2 regions of the Butyrivibrio hungatei genome follow, and region 2 is predicted to be linked to the other one. Evidence: a T-box and tRNA genes for the amino acid it is inferred to sense, from the RefSeq annotation. Region 2 holds a T-box; the other holds one or more tRNA genes.
The links. A T-box is a leader RNA that pairs with one kind of tRNA and senses whether it is charged. The one in region 2 lies ahead of ileS (isoleucine--tRNA ligase), so its partner is inferred to be a tRNA-Ile.
Positions count from the first base shown of each region.

Region 1: it has a tRNA-Ile gene. The T-box ahead of ileS (isoleucine--tRNA ligase) is inferred to sense a tRNA for this amino acid. The anticodon was not compared.

Region 1 covers NZ_CP017831.1:1,330,654-1,336,131, forward strand. The annotation lists rRNA gene bhn_RS06340 (16S ribosomal RNA) at 286-1,831, shown strand; rRNA gene rrf (5S ribosomal RNA) at 1,901-2,018, shown strand; tRNA gene bhn_RS06350 (tRNA-Ile) at 2,023-2,096, shown strand; rRNA gene bhn_RS06355 (23S ribosomal RNA) at 2,319-5,180, shown strand; gene bhn_RS06360 (chemotaxis protein) at 5,444-5,478, shown strand, end outside.
Region 2 covers NZ_CP017831.1:3,040,530-3,046,007, reverse strand. The annotation lists gene bhn_RS14100 (glycoside hydrolase family 28 protein) at 1-471, opposite strand, end outside; gene bhn_RS14095 (MIP/aquaporin family protein) at 680-1,366, shown strand; T-box leader at 1,428-1,664, shown strand; gene ileS (isoleucine--tRNA ligase) at 1,708-4,905, shown strand; gene bhn_RS14085 (glycosyltransferase) at 4,972-5,478, shown strand, end outside.

The DNA.
Region 1 (5,478 bases), 1.4 Mb from region 2:
TTATATAATAAAACTCAAAAAAGTACGTTATAAAAATTTACCAAAAAAATTTGAAAAATGTTGTTGACATTAAATATATGCAGTGATATAGTTATATTCGTTGCTGATGCAGACAAGAAACACTGCAAATGCAGCAACAGAGCGGTTTTGAAGCTCATTGTACATTGACAAATAAACAGTAATGCAACCCTGAAAAATTCCAAGAGAATTATTCAGAACAAAGATTTAGTAAATAACGGACAGAACGAAAAGCCAAGCTTTAGTTCTTTGTCAGATCAAACTTTTAAACGTGAGAGTTCGATCCTGGCTCAGGATGAACGCTGGCGGCGTGCCTAACACATGCAAGTCGAACGGAGATTTAACGCTGATGAGGCTTCTGCGGATTCTTGTTAAATCTTAGTGGCGGACGGGTGAGTAACGCGTGGGCAACCTGCCTCATACTGGGGGATAACAGCTGGAAACGACTGTTAATACCGCATAAGCGCACAGTATCGCATGATGCAGTGTGAAAAACTCCGGTGGTATGAGATGGGCCCGCGTCAGATTAGCCAGTTGGCAGGGTAACGGCCTACCAAAGCAACGATCTGTAGCCGGCCTGAGAGGGCGGACGGCCACATTGGGACTGAGACACGGCCCAAACTCCTACGGGAGGCAGCAGTGGGGGATATTGCACAATGGAGGAAACTCTGATGCAGCGACGCCGCGTGAGTGAAGAAGTATTTCGGTATGTAAAGCTCTATCAGCAGGGAAGAAAGACTCGTAAGAGAGATGACGGTACCTGACTAAGAAGCCCCGGCTAACTACGTGCCAGCAGCCGCGGTAATACGTAGGGGGCAAGCGTTATCCGGATTTACTGGGTGTAAAGGGAGCGCAGACGGTGATGCAAGTCTGAAGTGAAACCCCACGGCTCAACCGTGGGCTTGCTTTGGAAACTGTATGACTAGAGTACTGGAGAGGTAAGCGGAATTCCTAGTGTAGCGGTGAAATGCGTAGATATTAGGAGGAACATCGGTGGCGAAGGCGGCTTACTGGACAGCAACTGACGTTGAGGCTCGAAGGCGTGGGGAGCAAACAGGATTAGATACCCTGGTAGTCCACGCGGTAAACGATGAATACTAGGTGTTGGGTGCCATAGGCATTCAGTGCCGTCGCTAACGCAGTAAGTATTCCACCTGGGGAGTACGTTCGCAAGAATGAAACTCAAAGGAATTGACGGGGACCCGCACAAGCGGTGGAGCATGTGGTTTAATTTCGAAGCAACGCGAAGAACCTTACCAGATCTTGAGATCCAGATGAATACAGGGGTATGCCTGTAGCTCTTCGGAGCATCTGAGACAGGTGGTGCATGGTTGTCGTCAGCTCGTGTCGTGAGATGTTGGGTTAAGTCCCGCAACGAGCGCAACCCTTGTCCATAGTAGCCAGCAGTAAGATGGGAACTCTATGGAGACTGCCAGGGATAACCTGGAGGAAGGTGGGGATGACGTCAAATCATCATGCCCCTTATGATCTGGGCCACACACGTGCTACAATGTCGTAACAAAGGGACGCGATCCCGCGAGGGTGAGCAAATCTCAAAAATAACGACCCAGTTCGGACTGTAGGCTGCAACCCGCCTGCACGAAGCTGGAATCGCTAGTAATCGCAGATCAGCATGCTGCGGTGAATACGTTCCCGGGTCTTGTACACACCGCCCGTCACACCATGGGAGTCGGAAATGCCCGAAGCCGGTGACTTAACCGTAAGGAGAGAGCCGTCGAAGGCAGGTCTGATAACTGGGGTGAAGTCGTAACAAGGTAGCCGTAGGAGAACCTGCGGCTGGATCACCTCCTTTCTAAGGAAAGAAAAAGGAATGAAGTAGGGAGTTGTATTACTGTTTAGTCGTCAAAGTACGACAAATATTTCTGGTAATGATGCGTTTGAGGGTAACACCCGTTCCCATCCCGAACACGACGGTTAAGACTCAAACGGCCGAAAGTACTATACTGGCAACGGTATGGGAGGATAGGTGGTTGCCAGATTTACGGGCTTATAGCTCAGCCGGTTAGAGCGCACGCCTGATAAGCGTGAGGTCGGTGGTTCGAGTCCACTTAAGCCCATTGCTTACAAATCTTTTAAATCTATTAGATGAGTAAGCTAGTTTGTACCTTGAAAACCGAATACTGAGAAATTTTTTAATCCAAGATATTTTTACGATTAAAAGACATCGAAAATCCAAAACAAAGAAACAAATTTATTCTTTATGAGTAACGCTATACATCATAAAGAAGAGAGAATGGTTATCGAAAGATAAGACCAGTTCTATACTAGCTAACTAAAATGGTTAAGCTATATAGGGCGCAGGGCGGATGCCTTGGCACTAAGAGCCGATGAAAGACGTGATAAGCTGCGAAAAGCTACGGGGAGATGCAAATAATCCTTGATCCGTAGATATCTGAATGGGGCAACCCGGCAGAGAAGACCTCTGTCATCGTTAACTGAATCCATAGGTTAACGAAGGGAACCCGGTGAACTGAAACATCTAAGTAGCCGGAGGAAGAGAAAACAAAAGTGATTCCGTAAGTAGCGGCGAGCGAACGCGGAAGAGCCCAAACCTAGGAGCTTGCTCTTAGGGGTTCGGACTGTATAATCGATGGAGACTGTTAGTAGAATCTGAATGGAAAGTCAGAGCCAAAGAGCGTGAAAGTCGCGTATACGAAAACGGTCGAAGCGAGACAGTATCCAGAGTAGGACGAGACACGTGAAACCTTGTCTGAACATGCGGGGACCACCCCGTAAGGCTAAATACTACTTAGTGACCGATAGCGAATAGTACCGTGAGGGAAAGGTGAAAAGGACCCCGGGAGGGGAGTGAAAGAGAACCTGAAACCCTGTGTCTGCAAGCTGCGAAAGCTCCATATGAGAGTGATCGCGTACTTTTGTAGAACCGGTCCGGCGAGTTATGTTTGTGGGCGAGGTTAAGCACTTAAGGTGAATAGCCGAAGGGAGACCAAGTCTGAATAGGGCGAATAGTCGTCAAACATAGACCCGAAACCGGGTGATCTATCCATGGACAGGATGAAGCGGCCGTAAAAGGCTGTGGAGGTCCGAACACACATCCGTTGAAAAGGGTGGTGATGAGCTGTGGATAGGGGAGAAATTCCAATCGAACTCGGAGATAGCTGGTTCTCCCCGAAATAGCTTTAGGGCTAGCCCTGTAGCATTCCTCTTGGAGGTAGAGCACTGAATATCCGCGGGGGCTTCACCGCTTACCAAAGATTATCAAACTCCGAATGCCAAAGAGGATGAGCGCAGGAGTCAGACTACACGAGATAAGTTGGGTAGTCAAAAGGGAAAGAGCCCAGATCTACGGCTAAGGTCCCAAAGTACGTGTTAAGTGGAAAAGGATGTGGGATTTCATAGACAGCTAGGATGTTGGCTCAGAAGCAGCCACACATTCAAAGAGTGCGTAATAGCTCACTAGCCGAGAGGTCCTGCGCCGAAAATTACCGGGGCTGAAACACGACACCGAAGCCTAGGGATTGTTTATATCTACGGGTATAAATGATCGGTAGGGGAGCATTCACAGGGGCGTAGAAACTGTACCGAAAGGAGCAGCGGAGCGCTGTGAAGAGAGAATGCCGGAATGAGTAGCGAGATGGAGGTGAGAATCCTCCAGGCCGAATATCCAAGGATTCCAGGGTAAAGCTGATCTGCCCTGGGGAAGTCGGGGCCTAAGCTGAGGCCGAGGAGGCGTAAGCGATGGACAGCAGGTTGATATTCCTGCACTTATGTATATCAGAACTGTGGGGACACAGGCAAAAGGCACGAGCCGGGGAAGGAAGAACCGGTCCCGCAAGGGGGAGCGAAGTATAGTAGTGAAGCGTGAGATATGACTGTCAAGAAAAGCCACTATTGCGTATACATAACCCGTACCGTAAACCGACACAGGTGGATGAGGAGAGAATCCTAAGGCCGACGGGAGAAGCATTGTTAAGGAACTCGGCAAAATGTCCCCGTAACTTCGGGATAAGGGGAGCCCACGCAAGTGGGCCGCAGAGAAGAGGCTCAAGCAACTGTTTAGCAAAAACACAGGTCTATGCGAAACCGAAAGGTGAGGTATATGGGCTGACGCCTGCCCGGTGCTGGAAGGTTAAGAGGAGAGGTTAGAGCAATCGAAGCTTTGAATTTAAGCCCCAGTAAACGGCGGCCGTAACTATAACGGTCCTAAGGTAGCGAAATTCCTTGTCGGGTAAGTTCCGACCCGCACGAAAGGCGTAATGATTTGAGCACTGTCTCGGCAATGCACCCGGTGAAATTGAAGTACCAGTGAAGATGCTGGTTACCCGCGCCAGGACGGAAAGACCCCATGGAGCTTTACTCCAGGTTGATACTGGGGTCCGGTACCATATGTACAGGATAGGTGGGAGACTAAGAAGTAGTGACGTCAGTTGCTACGGAGTCGCTGTTGGGATACCACCCTTATGATGCTGGGCTTCTAACCAAGGATCTTGAAACAGGTCCGGGGACAATGTCTGCCGGGGAGTTTGACTGGGGCGGTCGCCTCCGAAAGGGTATCGGAGGCGCTCAAAGGTTCCTTCAGAATGGACGGAAACCATTCGCAGAGTGCAAAGGCAGAAGGGAGCCTGACTGTGACACCGACGGGTGGAACAGATACGAAAGTAGGACTTAGTGATCCGGTGGTATGAAAGTGGGATTGCCATCGCTCAACGGATAAAAGCTACCCTGGGGATAACAGGCTTATCACTCCCAAGAGTTCACATCGACGGAGTGGTTTGGCACCTCGATGTCGGCTCATCGCATCCTGGGGCTGTAGCAGGTCCCAAGGGTTGGGCTGTTCGCCCATTAAAGCGGTACGCGAGCTGGGTTCAGAACGTCGTGAGACAGTTCGGTCCCTATCCGGCGCGGGCGTAGGATATCTGAGAGGAGCTGTCCTTAGTACGAGAGGACCGGGATGGACGGACCGCTGGTGTATCAGCTGCATCGCCAGATGCATAAGGCTGGGTAGCCACGTCCGGAAGGGATAAACGCTGAAGGCATCTAAGCGTGAAGCCCCCCTCAAGATGAGATATCCCTGCTTCGGCAGTAAGACCCCTTGGAGAGTACGAGGTTAGATAGGCACAAGGTGTAAGCACGGTAACGTGTTCAGCTGATGTGTACTAATAGGTCGAGGGCTTATCCAAAACGCAAGTATAGGAAATGGATTTAGATATCAGTGTTCGGTTTTGAAGATACAAATTTGAACTAATAATTTGAAATATAAAAAACTTATAAATGAATTCTTAAAAGACGGTCAAATGCCCGTCTTTTTTGTTTTTGTATATTTATTTTCAGAAAATTATGCTATACTAAAGAAAGATATTCAATAATTATTTTTAATCGGTTTTGCGGTATTAATACTAATGGGATATCGTTAAATTATTTTCTTATTACGTGAGGTGAGAGAATGGAATCAAAGATTCTGCTTGAAAATGGAACGAA
Region 2 (5,478 bases):
TTCTTCAAGATATATCTCAGTGTCAGAGTGAACGTTCAAAGCTCCGGTCAAAAAAGTTCCAGCAGGAATATAGATGAAGCTGTCCTTGTCACAGGCATCTAAAGCAGCCTGAATGGCATCAGTATTATTGGTCTTGCCATCCCCAACTGCGTTATAAGGGGCAGCAGTTATATCTATTTTCTTTTTGGTCTTAGCTGTCTGCAAAGAGAACTGTCCTAAGAGAACAGGATCATTTTTATGGTCAGCTCTTTTGTCTGGATAAACGATATATACAGAAATGTCTATCTGACTCTCTGGTGTTAAGCCAGAGAGAGAAGCGTGAGTTTTTCTGGTCTTAATAGTTTCATCAGCAGAATTGTTAACAACCAGGTACTCACAATCTGGATCTGCATCAAGGGGCAAGTCCCAGAATATTTCAGCTTCTGTGTCAGTAGCTCTGTAGTCTAATAAAAAGTCAAAGTCATTTAACATAATGAATTCCCCAAATAATATATAGAATATTTTCCATAATCATATTACAAAGAATATTAACCTTATTCTAGTAAAAATCCTCCAGAATATAGGCGATTTTGACCATTCAAATATGTGGATAAAATTGATAACTTATATAACAAAATTAAGACAGCAAGGTATATAATACACTTGTTACTAATAATTTTTACTAAATGGAGGGTTTGGTATGAAAAAATATGTTGCAGAATGTATTGGAACAGCAACCCTTGTAGTATTGGGCTGCGGAACTGCTATGCTGGTTGGGTGTGACGCTGCAAGCGGATCAGGATATCTTTTAACTGCTCTTGCGTTTGGTCTTACAATCGTGGCAATGGCGTATTCTATTGGTAACATTTCTGGATGTCATATTAATCCAGCGGTTTCACTGGGAGTTCTTTTAACTGGTGGAATGGAGATTAAGGAATTTATCTGCTATGTTATTTCTCAGTGCGTTGGAGCCTTGGCAGGTGCTGGAATCCTGGCGCTCATCTTTGGAACAGGCGGTGTTGAAGATAAGACTGGGGGCTTTGGATCAAACGGACTTGCTGGTGTAAACGGAAGCCCTATAGCAGGACTTATAGTTGAAATAGTTCTTACATTTATTTTTGTTATAGCTATCCTGGGTGTTACTTCCAAGAAGGCAAATCACGGCTCTTTTGGCGGACTTGTTATAGGCCTTACTCTTGTAGTTGTTCATATCCTTGGCATTGGTCTTACAGGAACAAGCGTTAACCCTGCAAGAAGCTTTGGACCAGCGCTTGTTGCTGCATTTACCGGAAACACAGCGCCTATTGCAGCTCTTTGGGTATTTATTGTAGGACCGCTTGTTGGTGCAGCTCTTGCGGCATGTGTTTATAAAGCTCTTGAAGATTAAACCACACTGTAAATATCCCTTGCATATTTTAATTATCCGTAGTAGAATGTGTGCAATATGAGTAAAAGCTGTGACGAAGACAGTAGATAGTTTATGAAAGCTTTCAGAGAGCCGCCGGTTGGTGCGAGGCGGTGCGAGTAGAAACTTATTGAAAATCACTTCTGAGCTGCGGGGTTGAAATGAGTAGATCCTGACGTAGGTTCTGGCGTTAACGGAAAGCGTATTCAACAAGCGATGAGCTTGCGCGTATGTGTAAACAGGTGGTACAACGAGATTGATATTTTGCCTCGTCCTTTTTACAAGGACGAGGCTTTTTTGTTTCACAAGAAAGGAGCTTGAAAATGTATAACAAAGTCGAAACTGACATGAATTTTGTCGGCAGAGAAAAGAAGATCGAAGAATTCTGGAAAAAAGAAGATATCTTCAAAAAGAGTGTAGACACACGCAGCAAGGGTGAGATGTATATGTTCTATGATGGCCCTCCAACAGCGAATGGTAAGCCACATATCGGACACGTTCTCACACGTGCTATTAAGGATATGATTCCAAGATACCGTACTATGAAGGGATACACTGTTCCTCGTAAGGCTGGTTGGGATACACACGGTCTTCCTGTTGAGCTTGAAGTAGAAAAGATGCTCGGTCTCGACGGAAAAGAGCAGATCGAAGAATACGGTATGGAGCCTTTCATCAAAAAATGTAAGGAATCTGTATGGAAATATAAGGGAATGTGGGAAGATTTCTCAGGCACAGTAGGTTTCTGGGCTGATATGGAGCACCCATACATTACATATGATGACAATTTCATTGAGTCAGAGTGGTGGGCTCTTAATGAGATCTGGAAGAAGGGACTTCTTTACAAGGGATTTAAGGTAGTACCTTACTGCCCACGTTGTGGAACACCTCTTTCATCACACGAAGTAGCACAGGGCTACAAGCTCTTAAAAGAGCGTACAGCTATCGTTCGTTTCAAGGTTAAGGACGAGGATGCATATTTCCTTGCATGGACAACAACACCTTGGACACTTCCTTCCAACATCGGCCTTTGCGTAAACCCAGATGAGAAGTACATCAAGGTTAAGGCAGTAGACGGAAATGTTTATTATCTTGCAGAAGCACTTGCAGATAAAGTACTCGGCACATTACTTGATAAGGATTCAGAAGGACAGAAGGCATACGAAGTTCTCGAGACATACGTTGGTACAGATCTTGAGTACAAAGAGTATGAGCCTCTTTACCAGTGCGCAGCAGATGAAACTGCAAAGCAGCACAAGAAGGCATTCTTCATCTATTGCGATACATACGTAACTATGTCAGATGGTACAGGTATCGTACATATCGCTCCTGCATTTGGTGAAGATGATGCCAGAGTTGGACGTAAATATGACGCACCACTTGTACAGATGGTTGATGGAGAAGGTCGTCTTAAGCCTGAGACTCCATTTGCTGGAATGAGATGTAAGCCAACTCAGAAAGAGATGGATGAGGGGGCTATCAGTGCAGATCCAGAGGTATTAAAAGACCTTGATAAGAGAGGACTCTTATTTGCAGCACCAAAGATGGAGCACGATTATCCTCACTGCTGGAGATGTGGTACACCACTTCTTTACTATGCTCGTTCATCATGGTTCATCAAAGTTACAGAAGTTAAGGATGATCTCATCCGCAACAACAAAGAGATCAACTGGGTTCCTGAGTCAATCGGTAAGGGACGTTTCGGTGACTGGCTTGAGAATATTCAGGACTGGGGTATCTCACGTGATAGATATTGGGGAACTCCTCTTAACATCTGGGAGTGTGATGACTGTGGCCACCAGCTTTCAGTAGGATCTAGAAAAGAGCTCGCTGAACTTTCAGGAGATCCATCTGCTGAGACAACAGAGCTTCACAGACCTTATATTGATAAGTTTGAGATCACTTGTCCTAAGTGCGGCAAGAAGATGCACAGAGTAAAAGAGGTTATTGACTGCTGGTTTGATTCAGGTGCAATGCCATTTGCTCAGCTTCACTACCCATTTGAGAACAAGGAACTCTTCGAGAAGCAGTTCCCTGCAGAGTTCATTTCAGAGGCTGTAGACCAGACAAGAGGATGGTTCTACTCACTTCATGCAGAGGCAACACTTCTTTTCAACAAGCCTGCATTCAAGAATGTTATCGTTCTTGGTCTTGTTCAGGATGAGAATGGACAGAAGATGAGTAAGTCAAAGGGTAATGCGGTTGATCCTTTCGATGCTCTTGAGAAGTACGGCGCTGACGCTATCAGATGGTACTTCTATACAAACAGTGCACCATGGCTTCCTAGCCGTTTCGCAGGTGACGCTGTTATGGAAGGACAGCGTAAGTTCCTGGGAACACTTTGGAATACATACGCATTCTTCGTACTTTACGCTAATATCGATGGCTTTGATGCTGCTAACTACAAGCTTGAGCTCGATAAGCTCACAGTAATGGATAAGTGGCTTCTTTCAAAGCTCAACAGCTGTGTTAAGGCTGTAGATGAGAACCTTAACAACTATAGAATTCCAGAAGCTGGAAAGGCTCTTGATAACTTTGTTGACGAAATGTCTAACTGGTATGTTCGTCGTTCAAGAGAGAGATTCTGGGCTAAGGGAATGGAGCAGGACAAGATCTCTGCTTATATGACTCTTTATACAGCACTTGTTACTGTTGCTAAGGCAGCAGCACCTATGGTTCCATTCATGACAGAAGAAATCTATCAGAACCTTGTTCGCACAAGCTTTGCTGATGCTCCAGAGAGTATCCACCTCTGTGACTTCCCAGCAGTTGATGCTTCACTCATCGATGAGAAGCTTGAGAAGGACATGGAAGAAGTACTTGATATCGTAGTACTTGGTCGTGCAGCTAGAAATGCAGCAAACATCAAGAATCGTCAGCCTATCGGACAGATGTACGTAAAGGCAGAGCAGACTGTAGGAGAGTTCTATACAGAAATCATCAGAGATGAGCTTAATGTTAAGAACGTAGCATTTACAGATGATGTTCGTGATTTCACAAGCTACACATTCAAGCCACAGCTCAAGACACTTGGACCTAAGTATGGTAAGAATATTGGTGCTATCAAGAGTTATCTTGAAGGCCTTGATGGAAACGCTACAATGGATGAGCTCAACACAAATGGTTCTATCAAGTTCACAGTTAATGATGTTGATGTAGAGCTTGTTAAGGAAGACCTTCTTATCGAGATGGCTCAGAAAGAAGGCTTTGTATCACAGGAGAACTGGGGTATCACTGTAGTTCTTGATACTAACCTTACAGAAGAGCTTGTTAATGAAGGTTTTGTACTTGAAGTTATCAGTAAGGTACAGACAATGCGTAAGGATTCAGGCTTTGAAGTTATGGATCACATCAAAGTTTCTCTCAACGGAAATGACAAGCTTGCCAAGATCGTTAAGGCTCATGAAGACAGCATTTCATCTAAGGTTCTTGCTAACGAGATCGTTTATGGCTCAGATGTAGCAAATGCTAAGGAATGGGATATCAACGGTGAGAAGGTTACAATCGGAGTTGAAAGAATATAATAGTAATTGATATCTAATATTTTTGAGAAGCCACTCAAGGGTGGCTTCTCTTTTAAGGAAAAGAACATGAAAAAAACAATAATAGTAATGCCAGTTGCCAACGAAGGCGATACAATGGCAAGCCTTCTGGATAGAATATTGGCATTACCATGTGATAATCTCCTGGTATATCCTGTGGTTGACGATTATAGTACAGACAATACTGCTGATATCATCAGAAGCTATGAGAGTACAGGCAGAGTAAAGTGCATATACTACAAGGAGAGCAGAGGGGTCATCAGCTGTTACCTTGAAGGTTTTAGAAGAGCTATGGCGGATGGCGCTGAGAGAATAATCGAGATGGACGGCGGCGGAAGCCACAAGCCAGAAGAAATTCCACAGTTTATTGAAAAGCTTGATGAAGGTTATGACTGCGTTTGGGGATCACGCTTTACAACTGGCGGTGGTACAGATCATCAGCCTATGTACAGAAGATTCTTAAGTAGTGGCGGAACCATTCTTTCAAATGCTGTTCTTGGAACTAAGCTAAAGGACATGACTAGTGGCTTTGAAGCATTCCAGGTAGATGTGTTA